Regions from separate parts of the Paraburkholderia sp. SARCC-3016 genome, predicted to be linked through region 4. Evidence: predicted binding sites of a transcription regulator. Region 4 holds the regulator's gene; each other region holds the start of a gene.
The links. The regulator LexA, encoded in region 4, represses DNA repair genes until DNA is damaged. The targets are predictions, from matches to a motif close to ACTGTATNNNNATACAGT.
Positions count from the first base shown of each region.

Region 1: recA (recombinase RecA) is a predicted target of LexA. The motif match lies at 1,423-1,440, and genes of this name have one in related genera.
Region 2: QYH69_RS32100 (PA0069 family radical SAM protein) is a predicted target of LexA. The motif match lies at 2,298-2,315, and genes of this name have one in related genera.
Region 3: imuA (translesion DNA synthesis-associated protein ImuA) is a predicted target of LexA. The motif match lies at 1,719-1,736, and genes of this name have one in related genera.

Region 1 is NZ_JAVHZD010000001.1:133,374-137,711, forward strand. It holds gene QYH69_RS00585 (sensor histidine kinase N-terminal domain-containing protein) at 1-421, opposite strand, end outside; gene QYH69_RS00590 (response regulator transcription factor) at 437-1,252, opposite strand; gene recA (recombinase RecA) at 1,532-2,614, shown strand; gene recX (recombination regulator RecX) at 2,622-3,458, shown strand; gene QYH69_RS00605 (DUF2889 domain-containing protein) at 3,620-4,338, shown strand, end outside.
Region 2 is NZ_JAVHZD010000045.1:41,986-46,323, reverse strand. It holds gene QYH69_RS32115 (acyl-CoA dehydrogenase) at 1-84, shown strand, start outside; gene QYH69_RS32110 (D-amino acid dehydrogenase) at 228-1,556, opposite strand; gene QYH69_RS32105 (Lrp/AsnC ligand binding domain-containing protein) at 1,727-2,215, shown strand; gene QYH69_RS32100 (PA0069 family radical SAM protein) at 2,428-3,552, shown strand; gene QYH69_RS32095 (NINE protein) at 3,586-4,053, opposite strand.
Region 3 is NZ_JAVHZD010000022.1:30,279-34,616, reverse strand. It holds gene QYH69_RS21740 (DNA polymerase Y family protein) at 1-1,065, opposite strand, end outside; gene imuA (translesion DNA synthesis-associated protein ImuA) at 995-1,702, opposite strand; gene QYH69_RS21730 (hypothetical protein) at 1,979-2,572, shown strand; gene QYH69_RS21725 (hypothetical protein) at 2,910-3,614, shown strand; gene QYH69_RS21720 (hypothetical protein) at 3,930-4,338, shown strand, end outside.
Region 4 is NZ_JAVHZD010000007.1:72,109-76,446, reverse strand. It holds gene cysT (sulfate ABC transporter permease subunit CysT) at 1-21, opposite strand, end outside; gene QYH69_RS09135 (sulfate ABC transporter substrate-binding protein) at 160-1,272, opposite strand; gene lexA (transcriptional repressor LexA) at 1,572-2,222, shown strand; gene QYH69_RS09125 (hypothetical protein) at 2,336-2,686, shown strand; gene QYH69_RS09120 (DUF2939 domain-containing protein) at 2,924-3,601, shown strand; gene QYH69_RS09115 (universal stress protein) at 3,629-4,093, opposite strand.

The sequences.
Region 1 (4,338 bases), on a different contig from region 4:
CGCGCTCGCCGCCCACGAGTTCGCCGCGTGTGCCGAGCACCTGGTAAAACACGCGATCGATATTGTCCGCGCGCAGGAAGTCGCTCGTCGCATCGGGCAGCTTCAGTTCGGCCACGCCGTTGACCGGCTGGATCTGCCGCGCGAGCACGTACGCATCGGTTTCGAGCGCGCGATCGAACGGCGCATTGGCAATCGACTTCGCGACCAGATAAGTCACAGCGATGCTCATCGGCCACAAGAGCAGCAGCGGCGCGAGCATCCAGTCCAGAATTTCGCCGAACAGCGAGCGGGGACGCGTCTCGGCGGCCGCTTCGGTTTCGTCGGGCGGCGCGAACGGGTTCTCGTAGCGCGCGTCGCGGTCCTCGTCGAAGTTCGCCGCGTGCGCCGGAGCAGCCGTGGCGCGATCTGCGCGGGCGGACATGGCGCTGGTTTCGGCTTACTTGAAGTGATGACTCGCCGGCATCGCGGCCGATGCGGCGGGGTCGGACGTTGGAGCGGCTGCGGTTTGCTGCTGCGCCGGTGCTTGTGCTTGTTGTTGGGCGTGCGCCGGTCGCTGTTGCGCGGGCGCCGGCTGGGCCGGTGCCGGCGCGGCTTTCTCGAGGCAATAGCCAAGGCCGCGCACCGTGATGATGCGCACGCCGCTCGGCTCGATTTTCTTGCGCAGCCGGTGCACGTAGACCTCGATCGCGTTGTTGCTGACCTCCTCGCCCCATTCGCAAAGATGATCGACGAGCTGTTCCTTCGACACGAGCCGGCCGATCCGCTGCAAAAGCACTTCGAGCAGCCCGAGCTCGCGCGCGGACAGATCGATGACCTGCTCGTTCACATAGGCGATGCGCCCAACCTGATCGAACGACAGCGACCCGTGCCGCACGACCGTCGGACCGCCGCCCGCGCCGCGCCGCGTGAGCGCGCGCACGCGTGCTTCGAGTTCGTTGAGCGCGAAGGGCTTGGCCATGTAGTCGTCGGCGCCGAGATCGAGGCCCTTCACGCGTTCGTCGACGCTATCGGCGGCGGTCAGAATCAGCACCGGCAGGTTCGAATTGCGCGCGCGCAGGCGGCGCAGCACCTCGAGCCCGGACATGCGCGGCAGGCCGAGATCGAGAATCAGCAGGTCGAACGTCTGCATCGACAGCGCGGTATCCGCCTCGACGCCGTTCTTCACATGATCAACGGCGTATGCCGATTGGCGGAGTGATCGAATCAGACCATCCGCGAGTATGCTGTCGTCTTCGGCAATAAGAATTCGCATGATGCGCTGGCAGGCATGCCGGTACCGGTGAGTCCGGCACACAGCGTCTCTTGAAACCTGATTGTGGTGGGATTGGTATCCGATTGGCCATGCGTGTTTACACAGGCGTACACGCGCGCATATTTCGTTGGAATTGCGCTAACCGGCGGTTAATTTGGCTTGCCAAAACCACTGTTTTTTTATACAGTATCTGCGTCTGACGTGCCGCCCGGATTGTATCTATAGGGAGGGGCGCGCACAGCCTGCACAGGCGCCGTTCATCATAGCAAAGGACGATTCATGGAAGAAAGCAAGAAAGGCTCGGCTGGACTGACGGCTGAAAAGAGCAAGGCGCTTGCTGCCGCGCTCGCGCAGATCGAAAAGCAGTTCGGCAAAGGGTCGGTCATGCGGCTCGGCGCAGGTGAGGCAGTCGAAGACATTCAGGTGGTTTCCACCGGGTCGCTCGGCCTCGATATCGCATTGGGCGTCGGCGGTCTGCCGCGCGGCCGGGTAGTCGAAATCTACGGGCCGGAATCGTCGGGTAAGACCACGCTGACGCTGCAAGTCGTCGCTGAAATGCAAAAGCTCGGCGGCACCGCGGCGTTTATCGATGCGGAACACGCGCTCGACATCCAATACGCCGCCAAGCTCGGCGTCAATGTGTCGGACCTGCTCGTGTCGCAGCCCGATACGGGCGAACAGGCGCTCGAAATCGCGGACGCACTCGTACGCTCGGGTTCGATCGACATGATCGTCATCGACTCCGTCGCGGCACTCGTGCCGAAGGCCGAAATCGAAGGCGAAATGGGCGATTCGCTGCCGGGCCTGCAAGCGCGACTGATGTCGCAGGCGCTGCGCAAGCTCACGGGCACGATCAAGCGCACGAACTGCCTCGTTATCTTCATCAACCAGATCCGCATGAAGATCGGCGTGATGTTCGGCAATCCGGAAACCACCACCGGTGGTAACGCGCTGAAGTTCTACGCGTCGGTGCGTCTCGACATTCGCCGCATCGGTTCGATCAAGAAGAACGACGAAGTGATCGGCAACGAAACGCGCGTGAAGGTGGTGAAGAACAAGGTGTCGCCGCCGTTCCGCGAAGCGATCTTCGACATCCTGTACGGCGAGGGTATTTCGCGTCAGGGTGAAATCATCGATCTGGGCGTGCAGGCGAAAATCGTCGACAAGGCGGGCGCCTGGTACAGCTACAACGGTGAGCGTATCGGTCAGGGTAAAGACAACGCGCGCGAATTCCTGCGCGAGAACCCGGACATCGCGCGCGAAATCGAAAACCGCATTCGCGAGTCGCTCGGCGTCAACGCGATGCCGGCCGATGCAGTGATCGGCGCAGACGCCGACGCGGAAGTCGCAGACGAGGAGTAAGCACCGCGTGATGCGCAAGGGCCGACCGGGGTCTGAGTCTGGCAATGCCGGCATTGAACATGCCGGTTCCAGACATGATGATGGCGGCCCATTCGACAGGGGGGATTCCCCTGTCGACGCATCCGCTCCGGCGTCCGCTCTCCCGACCGCGCCGGCACTCGATCCGCCATTGGATCCGGCATTCGATCCGCCATTCGATCCCTTCGAGTCGTTTGACGCACATGACCGCGCAGCCGGCCGTGGGCCTGCTATCCCGTCCGGTCCGCGCTTCGGTTCTCGTCGCGCAGGCGGTGCTTCCGGCCCCGCCGCCTCGACCGAAGGCGAAACCACCTACACACGTTCACGGCGGCAACCTGACGACGGCGCAACTGCTTCAACGTCCGCCGCGTCGCAACGCCAGCGCCCGACGCGCTCGTTGAAAGGCCGCGCGCTTGGCTACCTGTCGCGACGCGAGCACAGCCGCGCGGAACTGTCCCGCAAACTACAACCGTTCGTCGACGAAGGCGATTCGCTCGACACACTGCTCGACTCACTCGAGCAGGAAGGCTGGCTCTCCGACTCGCGCTTCACCGAAAGTCTCGTGCATCGGCGTGCAGCGCGGCTCGGCGCGAATCGCATCGTCGGCGAGTTGAAGCGGCAAGGCGTCGGCTCGACGCTGATCGAAGAAACCGCCGCCCAGTTGCGCGAAACCGAACTCGCGCGCGCCCGCGCCGTCTGGCAAAGGAAATATGGGCAGCTTGCCGAAACGCCCGCGGAGCGCGCAAAGCAGGCGCGCTTTCTCGTCTCGCGTGGATTTTCGCAAACGGTCGTCTCTAAAGTTCTCAAGGGTTCCGACGAAGACTGAAGCGCCGTCAGGCAATCGGGCGTTGCAATCCTCCAATCCAGCATGGCGATGCCGAACGCCGCCCGGACAAGCGTGTCCGATCCGCACGGGACAAGCCGGAGCGCCAAAACTCAATATGCTAAAATCCGCTGGTTTCCAAATCCGGCCTCCTGTCCCCTCGCATGCCGCTTTCCCCGCCTGTGTCCCGTCAATTGCGCCATGCTCGCGCAATCCGAGCGGATGCCTTTGAGCGTGCGGATGGCTTGTGGGATATCGAGGCGTGCCTCACCGACGTCAAGCCGCGCGACACTGTGCTGGCGTCGGGCGTCCGGCCCAATGGCCTGCCGATCCATGAACTCTGGCTTCGCATCACGATCGATCGCAAGCTCAATGTCGTCGACGCGGAAGCGTCGTCGGCCTGGGTTCCGTATCCGGGTCTCTGCGAAGCATCGAATCCCGCCTACCGGGCCCTCATCGGGCTCAATCTCCTCGATAACTTCCGTCGTCACGCCGCGCGTCTGCTCGGCGGCACCGTTGGCTGCACGCATCTCACCGAGCTTTGCGCGGTCGTGCCGACCGCGGCGATCCAGGCATTTACCGGCGACGTGTGGAACACCGCGAACGGAAGCGCGCGGCAAAACGGCGGGGCAGGACAGGCAAGCGCCGACGCACACTCGAACGCGCCTGCAGGCGCCGACGCAAACGAAATTTCAAACGATAAACCGCCATTCCAGCTGGGTCGCTGCCATACGCTGCGATTCGACGGCGAGGCGGTGCGACAGTTCTATCCGCGCTGGTACGGCCATGTGCCGCGTTCGCTGCGGCCTCGCGAGGCGCAGGGCGCCGGCGCACCAGCTGCGCACACAGCTGCCGAGGAGACAGCCGGAAAAGAAGTTCTATC
Region 2 (4,338 bases), on a different contig from region 4:
CCGCAGGCGGCGGCGCTCGAAACGTCGATCGTCAGCGCGCGAGGCGACGAGGGTGTGCTCGGACTTTCAACCGATCAGTTCTGATCGGGAGTGGGCGTGGCTGCCCGCGCGGCAACAGGCCTGGCCGACAAAAAGACGGCGCCTCGCGTGCAAACGAGGCGCCGTCTTTTCATTGCGCTGCGCGGCCAGCCGCGCAAACGAAGGGCCGGCGCGTGCCGTCGCGCCGCTTACGCGTAAGCCGGGCGCGGCGTGCTGCCGAACTCGCGAGCGTAGCGATGCACGGAGAGATCGTTCGACTGGATCGCGGGCTTGCGGCCCGAAATCAGATCGGCAAGCAATTGGCCTGAACCGCACGACATGGTCCAGCCGAGCGTGCCGTGACCGGTGTTCGTGAACAGGTTCGAAATCGGTGTGCGGCCGACGATCGGCGTGCCGTCCGGCGTCATCGGGCGCAGACCGGTCCAGAACGTCGCCTTCGAAGTGTCGCCGCCGCCGGGGAACAGGTCGTTCACGCACATCTCGAGCGTTTCGCGGCGCGCGTTCCTGAGCTGCTTGTCGAAGCCGACGATCTCGGCCATGCCGCCGACGCGGATCCGATCATCGAAACGCGTGATCGCGATCTTGTACGTTTCGTCGAGCACGGTCGACACCGGCGCGGCCGCCGGATTGACGACGGGCGCGGTGATCGAATAGCCCTTCAGCGGATAGACAGGAATCTTGATCAGATTCGCGAGGAACTGCGTCGAGTAAGAGCCGAGCGCGACGACGAATGCATCGGCATGCACGGTTTGCTTGCCGCATTTCACGCCGCCGATGCGGCCGCCGTCCATCAGCAGCGCGTCGGTCGGCGTGTTGAAACGAAAGCGCACGCCGATCTGTTCGGCGAGCGCGGCAAGGCGCGTGGTGAACAGCTGGCAGTCGCCCGTTTCGTCGCCGGGCAGGCGCAGGCCGCCGGTCAGCTTGTGCGCGGTGGCGGCGAGCGCCGGCTCGGCGCGCGCGAGATCGGCCGGCATCAGCAGTTCGTACGGGACGTTCGCTTCTTCGAGCACTGCGACGTCCTTGGCCGCGCCGTCGAGCTGTTGTTGCGTGCGGAACAGTTGCAGTGTGCCGCCGGTGCGGCCTTCGTAGTGGATGCCCGTCTCGGCGCGCAGCGCCTGCAGGCAATCGCGGCTGTATTCGGCGAGGCGCACCATGCGCGACTTGTTGACCGCATAGCGTCCGGACGTGCAGTTGCGCAGCATCTGCCACATCCATTGCAGCTGGAATTGCGTGCCGTCCAGACGGATGGCGAGCGGCGCGTGCTTCTGGAACATCCACTTCACGGCTTTCAGCGGCACGCCGGGCGCGGCCCACGGCGACGCATAGCCGGGCGAGATCTGCCCCGCGTTCGCAAAGCTCGTTTCGAGCGCCGGGCCCGCTTCGCGATCGATCACCGTGACCTCGTGGCCCGCGCGGGCGAGATAATAAGCACTCGTCACGCCGACGACGCCGCTGCCTAAGACGACTACACGCATTGCTCGACTCCCAGTAGTTTTCGAGGCACGCCGCGTCTTCATGCTGTGTGTCGATTCGCTGACGCTCGCCGGAAAATTCAGGCTGACAGCGGAATAACAAGGCGACACGCGGAGTGTCCAGTGTTAACCGCTATACTATTGACGTCGATGCAGGTTTTGTTATCGTATTTTTTCAAATTTCAGTAATAAATAGTCGTCAAGAGACCATAGCGATGAGAACGCAGCGTCAGCCGGTCCGCGCGCTCGACAAGATCGATCGCAAGATTCTGAAAGTGTTGCAACTGGACGGTCGCATCGCGATGAAGGATCTGGCCGAACAGGTGGGGCTGTCGGTCACGCCATGCATCGAGCGCGTCAAACGCATGGAGCGCGACGGCGTGATCACCGGGTATTTCGCGCGGGTCAATCCTGCCGAACTCGGCGCGGCGTTGCTTGTATTCGTCGAAATCACGCTCGATCACAAAAGCGGCAACATGTTCGACCAGTTCCGGCGCGAGGTGCAGAAGATTCCGGAAGTGCTCGAATGCCACCTCGTGTCGGGCGACTTCGACTATCTGATCAAGGCGCGCATCGGCGAAATGGCCGACTACCGGAAGCTGCTCGGCGACATTCTGCTGCAACTGCCCGGCGCGGTGCAGTCGAAAAGCTATGTCGTGATGGAGGAGATCAAGGAGACGCTGACGATTGCCGTGGGCGATTGATCGATCGATCGGCCCAGCCGGGCGCCCTGCTTACCGGCTCGGTTGGCGGTGTGCGCGCGGTCGCTCGACAAACCGCGTAAACACTGTATATTTGTACAGGTATTCGCCGCTTTCGACGTACACCTGTGAACAACGCCGACCCCGATTCTTATCCTTCGCATGCCTTTGCCGGCGCTTCGTCTGAAGCCTCTCCGTCCGATGCTTCGTGCGATTTGTCGTATGAATATCCGGTTGCGCCGCCGGTGCCGCGCAAGGGCCGCGGCGCAGTGACGAATCTGCAAGGCCGCTACGAAGTGGATCAGCGCGAAGCCGTCGACGACGGCTGGACTCCGTCTGCCGAGCGGCGAGAGGAGGACGAAGGTCCGGCGCTGCGCACTCAGGTGTTCGACGAATACGCGAAGAGCATCCTCACACATAACGCGTCGCCCGATATCCCGTTCAGCGTGTCGCTCAATCCGTATCGCGGCTGCGAACACGGCTGCATCTATTGTTTCGCACGTCCGACGCACGCGTATCTCGGGTTGTCGCCGGGGCTCGATTTCGAAAGCCGGATCTACGCGAAGGTCAATGCGCCCGAACTGCTCGCGCGCGAGCTTTCGAAGAAGAACTATGTGCCGGAACCGATCGCGCTCGGCGTCAATACGGACGCGTGGCAACCGGTCGAGCGCGATCTGCGGTTGACGCGCCGCGTGATCGAGGTGCTGCACGACCGTCATCATCCGTTTGCGGCCATCACGAAGTCGTCGCTGATCGAGCGCGAACTCGATCTGCTCGCGCCGATGGCCGAGCGCGGCCAGGTGATGGCCGCGATCACGATTACGACGCTCGATGCCGATATCGCGCGCACGCTCGAACCGCGCGCGGCAACGCCCGCGCGGCGTCTGCGCACGATTCGCACGCTCGCCGACGCCGGCGTGCCGGTCGGCGTCAGCATCGCGCCGATCATTCCGTTCGTCACCGAACCCGATATGGAACGCGTCCTCGAAGCGTGCGCCGAAGCGGGCGCAACGAGCGCGAGCTATATCGTGTTGCGTTTGCCTTGGGAAGTCGCGCCGCTCTTCAAGGACTGGCTCGCCGCGCATTTTCCGGACCGCGCGGATCGCGTGATGAGCCGTGTGCGCGATATGCGCGGCGGCAAGGACTACGATTCGTCGTTTGCGCACCGGATGAAAGGCGAGGGGCTGTGGGCCGATTTGCTGAAGCAGCGTTTTGCGAAGGCGACGCGGCGCTTGGGGCTGAATGCGCGGCAGCACGGCATTCTCGATATGTCGCAGTTTCGCCGGGTCGAGCCGCCGCCGAGGCGGGCGGCCGATGACGGGCAACTCGATCTGTTCTAGGCGAGGGCGGCTAAGGCGGCTAAGGCGCGGCGATTATTGCGAAATCGACTTCGCGGCTTCGACTTGCGATTCGAAGTAGGTCTGAAACGTGATTGCGAGGCCTGTCATCAGCAGGAACGCGCCGACCAGCAGCGAAAAGATCACGACGAAGACGACAGTCCAGCCGGACTCGCTGTCGCGCCCGGTGTGCGCATTGAACTGCGCATCCCATTTCTCGTCGGGGCGCAGTCCGTAGACGATCGCCGCCAGAAACGCGGCAAGCAGCGAGATCGCGCCAGGCACGACGAGCACCCAGCCGGGTATCGATGCGCGTTCGGTCGCCATCAGCAGCAGGACGCCCGGTATGCCGATCAGCGTGCCGATAACGTGGGCCCAGCCGAACAGGTCGCGCGCGCCGTACAGATAGAAACGGTGCGCGCCGAGCGAGCCGAAGAAAAACGCGAGCGCGGCGGTCAGGGTTTTGGAACGAAAACGCGCGGGATGCGAAGCAGCAGTCGACATGAAAGTAAGCGGCAAGGTGACGGGCGGCGCGGCCCGAGAACGGATCAGCAAGGGCGTGGAGCGCCGACGCGCATTCTACGCCGCGCGCCTCGTGCCGGTCAGGTGGCGCGGTGACGCGGCCCTGACCGCGCAGCAAGCCCCGGCGTCGTAGGCCTGCGAACCGTGGGCCCCGCCATGAGACCGTCGGTCAGATCTTGACGTGCCCGCTGGGCGGCCGCGCGGGCGCCCCTCCGCCGATCGCGTTGTTATTCCGCACTGGCCAATCGCGCGGCATGCTCGGTTTGT
Region 3 (4,338 bases), on a different contig from region 4:
GGCAGCGGTGGCGCCCGGCTCCGGAAACAGTGAGTCCGACGCTGGCTCTGCCTCCTTCACTTCCTGCACGACGAGCTGCAATGCAATGACGGCCGCGGCGATTTCGACGCGGCTCAGCCGTTCTTTCAGCAGGCGCATCAGGTGATCCTCGCGCCACGTTGGCTCGGCGAGCGCCACCTCGATCGTTGTCGGTGCGATCGCATCGCGGCCGCGCTCGTGTTCGAGCAGCAGCGCGATGCGCGAGACGGCAAGTTGCTTCTGCGACAGCCAGCCCGTTAGCTGGACAACGAGCCGCCGGGCCGCAAAGAGACACGCTTCTGCGTGCTCGATGCGATCGGGCAGTTCGACGCGCGCCTGAAAAGTCGGCGGCGTTTCATACCATTCGTACACTTCGGGTGCCACTCCATTGGCGCGGTCAAGCACATCGAGCAATGCCGTCCCGCATCGTTTTTTCAGTCCTGCGCGGGGCAGGCGCATCAGCTGGCCGACCGTCTCACACCCGATGCCCGTCAGCCAGTCGAGATGACGTCGCGCGGGCGTCGGCAGGCTGACCGGCAGTCCGGTGAGGGCGCGCGAGAGCGAAGCATGCGAAAGCGCAACGCCGCCGCGGTACCGCGCGAGCAGCCATGCCGCCTGCCCGGTGGGTGCGACGCTGATCGTGGCCGTTACTCCCATGGCGTCGGCGACCCGGCGAGCCATGCGACGTACGGACCGGATGCCGCCAAAGAGCCGCAGACTCGCTGACACGTCGACGAGCACCGTGCTTTCCTCGGCAATCACGACCTGCGGTGACAGGTTCAGCAGTCCGGTCGCGATCTCGCGTACCGCGTTGACTTCGGCCGCACAGTCGCGCTCCTGCGTGACGGTCGCCGGAGCAAGCGTCAGGACGCCGCCGCGCCGCATGCCGATGCAGACCCCGGCTACGCGCGCGCAGGGGTTAGCGGCAATGACGCGCTCCTTTTCGAGCACGGCAAGGCCTGCGCCGTCATCGGGCTCATGCGACCACTTCGGCCGGAACACTTCGAGGCACAACAACGGGAGATGGACGCCTATCCACAGTTGCATTGCGTTTTACGTTAAGGATCGGGGAGGGCGTCAGGGCGACGAACAGCGGTTCGTCGCGGGCGGGGCCGCGGCGCTTCAGAAACTGGACGTCGACGCCGCCTTTGGCGGGGCGAATCGCGAGGCGCAACGGGGCAGGCGAGGCGTCACGCGTCGTCGCGAGCGGTCGCACCATCAAAAAGAGCGACTCAGACGTTTGCGCGGCCAGATGCAGTCGCCGCACCGCCTCGGGCCGCACATGCTGCTGCCAGAACACGAGCGCGCCACAGGTGCCCGCGCGCAGAATCTGTTCGGCGGCCCACAGCGCGTCCGCCGTCTTTGTTGCTTTCACAGTCAGCAAATTCGACGGATCGAGGCCCCACCACGCGAACGCGGTCGGCTGGACGTCATGCGGCGGCTGCAGCAGCACGATCGGTTTCGATCCAAGGCGCTCAAAAGCCGGTCGCAGCAGACGGAGTTCGCCGCAACCCGTCTGCTGGACGAGCAGATCCGTCAGCGCGCCGCGCGGCCACCCGCCGCCGGGCAATTCGGCAGCGAGACTTTCGTCCCCGCAAGGCACGACTCGCGACGCGGCGCGTGCAAGCTGGTTGCCCTTCCAGAGGTCGGGATGGATCGCTTCAGGCATTAAGGCGGCGCACATATTGCCCCCGCTCAGTACTGTATAAAAACACAGTATAGCCTAGCGCAGTGCGCCGAGATCAAGCTCACTTTATAGAACGATCGTTCTATTGCACCGGTGCAACATCAGATAGAAAACGCCAACGCTGTTTGTGGTCTTCTTCAAATTTAATCAGCAATCCGAATTGAGCCGCAAGACCGCAGGAAGTCCTCAAGTCCGCCGGGCGGTGCTCCGTTTGTTATCCCCAAGCAATCAACTGACGTAAGATGCTGGACGTCGAAATTTCTGGTCTATTAAATGAAAGCGAATCGCACAACCCTCCCTGTCTTTGCCGCCGCAGCCTCCGTCTTGATCCTGGCAGCCTGTTCAAACAGCAAAGAGCCGAACAGTACGAATTTCGAAGCGGCGGTGACGGACGGTCTGAAGTCGGGGCCGCGACTGTGCGCGTCCGTTGCACTGGATTGGCCGGACTCAGCACCTGATTCCAGTGATCGAGCACAAACGCGTCGCCCGCTCGTTGATGCAGGACTTCTTTCCGCCACACCGGTGAGTGTCCCCAACGCCGTCGGCGCGCCGGTACCTGGGCACAAATACGATCTCACGGCCGAAGGGAAAAAATACGCGAGTCGCGGAGCACTCTGCTATGGGAAGCCTCATCTGCAGAAGCTGCTCAACTGGGACCCCGTTGAAACGGTGCTCGGGGTGCCACAGACCATGGCGTACTTCACATATACGATCGACGATCTGCCGGAGTGGGCAAAGCGCCCAGACGTGCAGGCGGCGCTACCGAACATGCGTGCGGCGATTGACGGTCAGAACAAAAACAAAATGCAGATGCCACTGACGTTGGATGGCGATCATTGGCGCTCCGCGATGATTAACAGGTCGTGAAGGACCACCAAAATCCCCCCACGGCGGGATTCACCCCGCTTTGCATTCCTAATAAAAGCTCGCTAAATATAAGTTTGTCAAATTGATTGCATCGACGATTTGCCCGAAGATGCTCAAGCACCCCATTGCCCCGCTCGCATGGAACAATCGCGCGCCTCTCCCTGACGCGAGAGGCGCGTCGCACAAGGCTCTTGGGGACAGCGCCGAACGGACCGGAGTAAATCCGCGCCTTTTGACGAAAGAGCGCAGGGCCGTATTGGCAGCAGGCAGAAGGGCAGCGAGGAGCAGCGCATAAAGATGTGGGACGACATGTGGGTGCAGCGGTGAGCGGCGCTGCTTGAAGACCCAAGTGTCAAGGCGCTGGCAAAGGAAAGAGGTGATACATTCACCGGCACTGCGACACCCGCTGGCATCGGGGAACTCGGGAGAGACTATGTACAAATCCACCACGCATACCAGACGCACGTGGGGCTACAAGAGGACATCGGTAAGTTCTTTCTCAAGCGACGACGAGTGCCGCGCCATCGTCGCGAAGTCGAGCGAGACATTCAGCGCCCTTGGGTTGCTGAACCCGTCCGACTTCGACCGCGTGCACGAAGCGGCGCGAGAGAACGCAACGCGCGTCGTCGGCATTCGTATCCGGCGCGGCAAGGAGACGCTGCTCGGCGTCGGCGTGCCAGAGCGGCTCATTTTCGCGCTACCGAATTACCTGCTCGTCGCCCCGAAGCTTGGTGGCCTGCTCTCGCGCATCTGCCGCATTGAAGCTTCCCGTTTGCCGCTCGAACTGCGCCCGCTGCAGACCCATCTGAAGAACGACACCGTAGTTCGGCAAGCCGTTGTTCTGAAACCCACGTACCACGTCGCAGCAGACGGCACACGTACCGCCGTCTATCCGAAGCAGACTATTCAGGAGCGCCGCCGACAGCGACGCTTCAGCACAGCAGTACCCGAGCATCCGACGACGCCAACCGCAAAGCACAAGCCGCAAACGGAAACGGCAATAGCCATCGCTCTACAGAAAGCAAAGCAGAAGAAATGCTGACTTGACATCGTCCGGCGCTGGTCGATGACATCGCAGTAGGCCGGTTTCCCCCGGGGCAACGCTTTGCTCGGTCAGCGCGGCGATTTTTTCTGATTGCTCGGCGAACTTCTTCAAATATCTGAGAAAGGCTATCTGATCTGCATAGATTTAAGACGGCCAGCGAATTGCCGTTATATCGCTTCGGACCGACGTCGGCGTCATCAGCGTCTAGGAAAACGGAGAGAGCACGGCATTCAAAGATGAGCTGCGGTCGCTGTGCAACGCCTAGAAAAAATGAGACAGACAATCATCTGAAGGTCCGGTCGAGATCGGCACATGACAAAGAGACGAAAACTACCGAGGCAAAAAGCGAACGCAGGAATCCTGAGCTGGCGCGCGTCTGACCAGAAAAAGGTGACTGCGACGCCGTCGGAACCTGCGCGGCCCGCGACAAGAGTGCTTGCAGTCAAGCCCTCTTCGAAGTTGGCCCTTCAGTCGATGACCGCCTCGAAAGAGGTTTGCCTCCTGCACGGTTCATCAGACCGCTTAGTCGAGTCCGTATTCCGGTGTGATCTGAAGCCGAGCGCTAGTCAGAAAGCCGTGCTGGACGCGCTATTCTCCGGCCCGCTTCTTCTTAAGGCGCTTCTAAAACAGGTCGACCCGAAGCCGCAGAGCTCTCACGAGGCCTCGATGTTCCTGCTGCGGCATCGCAGGGAGCTTGAGCCATACCTGGCCACGCGTGATC
Region 4 (4,338 bases):
GCGGAAGGTCAACGTCGTCATGCTGGGTACTCTTTCAAAAGTCTTGCCCCGGTCGCTGTTGTGCACAGTGCGCGCACTGCGCAACAGGCATTTCGGTTACACGCTCAAAAGCGCGCCCGAAGGCGCGCTTGCCTGACTGCATCCGCCGCAGCGCGAGTGCTACTGCGGCGAGTAAATCGAATCGAACACGCCGCCGTCGGCAAAGTGCGTCTTCTGCGCGTTCGTCCAGCCGCCGAACGTATCGTCGACCGTGTAAAGCTTAAGCTTCGGAAACTTTTCGGTCAGCGCCGCGGGCACCTTGTTCGAACGCGGACGGTAGAAGTTCTTTGCGGCGATCTCCTGGCCTTCTTCGCTGTACAGGAACTTCAGATACGCTTCGGCGAGCTTGCGCGTGCCATGGCGGTCCACGACCTTGTCGACCACCGCGACGGGCGGCTCCGCGAGAATGCTGACCGACGGCACCACGATCTCGAACTTGTCCGGTCCGAACTCCTTGATCGACAGAAACGCCTCGTTTTCCCATGCGATCAGCACGTCGCCGATACCGCGCTGCACGAAGCTCGTCGTCGCGCCGCGCGCGCCGGAATCGAGCACGCCCGCGTTCTTGTAGAGCTTCGACACGAACGCCTTCGCTGTCTGCTCGTTGCCGCCGGGCTGATGCAGCGCATAGGCCCATGCAGCCAGATAGTTCCAGCGTGCGCCGCCCGATGTCTTCGGGTTCGGCGTCACGATCGCGACGCCCGGCTTCACCAGATCGTCCCAGTCCTTGATGTGTTTCGGGTTGCCCTTGCGCACGAGAAATACGATCGTCGACGTGTACGGCGAGGCGTTATCGGGCAAGCGCTTCTGCCAGTCCTTGTCGACGAGGCCCTTGTTCGCGAGCGCGTCGATGTCGTAGGCGAGCGCGAGCGTCACGACGTCGGCCTGCAACCCGTCAAGCACCGAGCGCGCCTGTGCACCCGAGCCGCCGTGCGACTGCTTGAAGGTGACCGACTCGCCGGTCTGCGCCTTCCATTGCTTGCCGAATGCCGCATTGATGTCCTGGTACAGTTCGCGCGTCGGGTCGTACGACACATTGAGCAGCGTCGTATCAGCATGCGCCTGTGCGGCCAGACCGAGCACCGCGGCCGCACCGATGGCCAGCGAAGCGAAGAATTGCTTCGCGCGCTGTGTCGAGCGCCACGTCGCCCCGCGCCGTGCCGCCTTGTTTGGCGTCGCCGATGTCGTGCGCTCAGACGCGCTATGTGCAAACCCCGTAGTCCGACCGTTCATTGATGTTTTCTCCGCTCGCTGCTGTTTCCCACGCCCGCGATTTGCTTACTCCGCCGGGCCTCATATCGATGTGCAGCCAGTCTATCTGCGGCGCTTCATCATTAAAAATAATGTTTCTTCATTTTTTAATACGCAAAAGTGGTAACGATGGGTCGAATACCGCGTTCGAACGCGGTTTTCGACGTTGAAAGGGCTGGGCTTGCCGGAGGGCGCATCGGCACACGAACTTAAAGTAAAGCTTGAAAAGCGCCGCATACTGTATAAAAATACAGTCACCTGTTCATCCATACAGTGGCGCCATGACCAAACTCACCGCACGACAGCAGCAGGTTTTCGATCTGATCCGCCGCGCGATCGAGCGCACGGGCTTTCCGCCCACGCGCGCCGAGATCGCGGCCGAATTGGGCTTCAGCTCGGCCAACTCGGCAGAAGAGCATCTGCGCGCGCTGGCTCGCAAAGGCGTGATCGAACTCGCTGCCGGCGCGTCGCGCGGCATCCGGCTGCTGGCTGGGCAGGAAGACGCCCCTCATCAGTTCACGCTGCCGCATGCGGCGCTCATGCAGTTGTCGCTTCCGCTCGTCGGCCGTGTCGCAGCCGGCAGCCCGATCCTCGCGCAGGAGCACATCGCGCAGCACTATGCGTGCGATCCGGCGCTGTTCTCCAGCAAACCCGATTACCTGTTGAAGGTGCGCGGCCTGTCGATGCGCGACGCCGGCATTCTCGACGGCGATCTGCTTGCGGTGCAAAAGCGCAGCGAAGCAAAAGACGGCCAGATCATCATTGCGCGCCTTGGCGACGACGTCACGGTCAAGCGCTTGAAGCGGCGGCCGAACGGCATCGAACTGATCGCCGAAAACCCCGATTACGAAAACATCTTCGTCGAGGCCGGCAGTGCGGATTTCGCGCTCGAAGGCATCGCGGTCGGCCTGATCCGGCCAGGTGAATTGTGATTTTCCGCTGATCTGGCGTCGAGTGTCAGCGGATTTCCGTTCAGTTTCGGCTCAGTTTCGGCTCAGTTTTTCGCTCAGTTTCGCTCAGTTTCGGATACCGTCTGGAGAGATTCATGGAACGCCTTGCCCGCTTGCTGCCCTTCCGTCAGTTCGGCCGTCTGCGCCACCTGCGCAACCTCGTGCCATGCGCCGTGCTCGATGCGATGCATGTGCCACGTACCGGCTCGCTGTTCGATTTCGAAGAGCACGAGCAGTCGGTGGTCGAAGCCGACGCGTCGTTGCCATCGTCGCTACCGGCGTTTGCACGCGTCTCGCTGAACGCCGCGCTCAACGCCGAGCCCGCACGCCGCGCGCCGGTGCGTGTTTATCACGGGCCGTCGCGGCTTATCATGGTCGGCACCGTCGATGCCGTGTGCAACATGATCGACCGCTGCATCGCCGAGGAGCACGCGCAAGCAGCGTGAGCGCGCTCGTTCATCGCCAACGCGCATGTCGCCAACGCATGTCGCCAACGCATGTCGCCAACGCGCATGTCGCGAACGGCCGAGGCGCGATGAACTACATGAGATTGCGGGATCGTTTCAGCCAGAACGGGGTCCACGGTAAACCACCCCGTTCACCCCATGAAAGGAACGTCCCGCACGATGATGGTTCGCACAGGCTGCGCGAAACGCGCGATAAATGACCGCATCAGTTGCCGCATGAATCACAAGATGACCGGCAGCGTCAGGCGGTCCGTGCTGGTCACGGTCGTCGTCATCGTTGTCCTGATCGCACTGGCCTTCGCGTATGCATCGCCGTATATCGCACTTGACCGCCTGAAACGCGCAGCCGACACGCGCGATGCAGCAACAGTCAACGAATACGTCGATTTCCCGGCGTTTCGCGAGAGTCTCAAGGAACAGCTCGGGGGCTTGCTAAGACGCAGAATCGACGCGGAAAGTCACGGCAATCCGCTCGCCGCGCTGGGCGCAATGATCGGTGTCGCGTTGATCGGGCCGCTCGTCGACGCGTATGCGACGCCGGACGGCGTCGCCGCGCTGCTCAACGGGATGCCGCCACGTGGTGAACCGGGCGAGCGCCCGCCTGCGTCGCCGGACGCGTCGGCTTCGTCGTCCGCTTCGTCGTCCGATTCGCCGTCAAACAGTGGCAACCCCGCTGCTGCGCCCTCTGCTCCAGCCGCATCATCCGCACCGACAGCATCGGCCGCGAACGGCTCGAAGCCGCCTCAACCTCCGCAAACCACGGCCGGCTATCGCGGCATCAACGAGTTCGTCGTCACGTATCGGCACGGTGTCGGCAACACGCGCTATGCCGCGATTTTCCATCGCGAGAGGCTCTTCACGTGGAAGCTTACGGCAGTCGATCTCGGCGAGTAGGCAGCGCCGGCTCTGCCGGCGCGAGCCTCATGCTGCGGCCGACTGCTCCTCGCCAGGCGACGAACACGCAACGAGAATGCTGCACGACACGCGATCGAGTAGCGGCGTGTTGCCCGCGCCCATCCACCATCGCGAGAGTCCATGCCGGCAGCGATGGCCGACGACGACAAGATCGACCTTCAGCTCTTCCGCGAGCGCCGCGATTTCATCGATCGGATGACCGAACGCAAAGTGCCCTTGCGCCCTGACGCCACGCTCGGTCAACCAGTCGACGCCTTCCTGCAGGATGTCGCGCGCGGTCTTTTCGAAGCTGCCGCACGCCACGTCGGTCAGCAGGCCCGCGCTTTGCGCGATGCTCGAGCGCATGTCGACCACCGACAGCAAATGAGTCTCCGCTTTCAGATCCAATGCCAGATCCGCACCGCAGCGCAGTGCCTTGCGGCCTTCGCGCGAGCCGTCGTAGCACAGCAGAATTTTCTGGTAGCTGGCCATTGTCGTTTCTCCCTTCCGCGCCGATCGCGGACGTCGAGTCAATCATGGTGCGCCGCAATTGCGCTTGCAAGGGCTGGAAAACGCTAAGTGCGCGCCAGCACGTTCGAAGCCGCATGCCGCGCCGCACGAAAGCCCGTCGCAGCCTTGCGGTGGCCGCCCGGCGCCCGAACACGTGGCCTAGAATAGGCGACGCTTCGAAGCGGCCAGCTCGTGAACGACTGCCTCGTTTTTATTCGACATCCCGT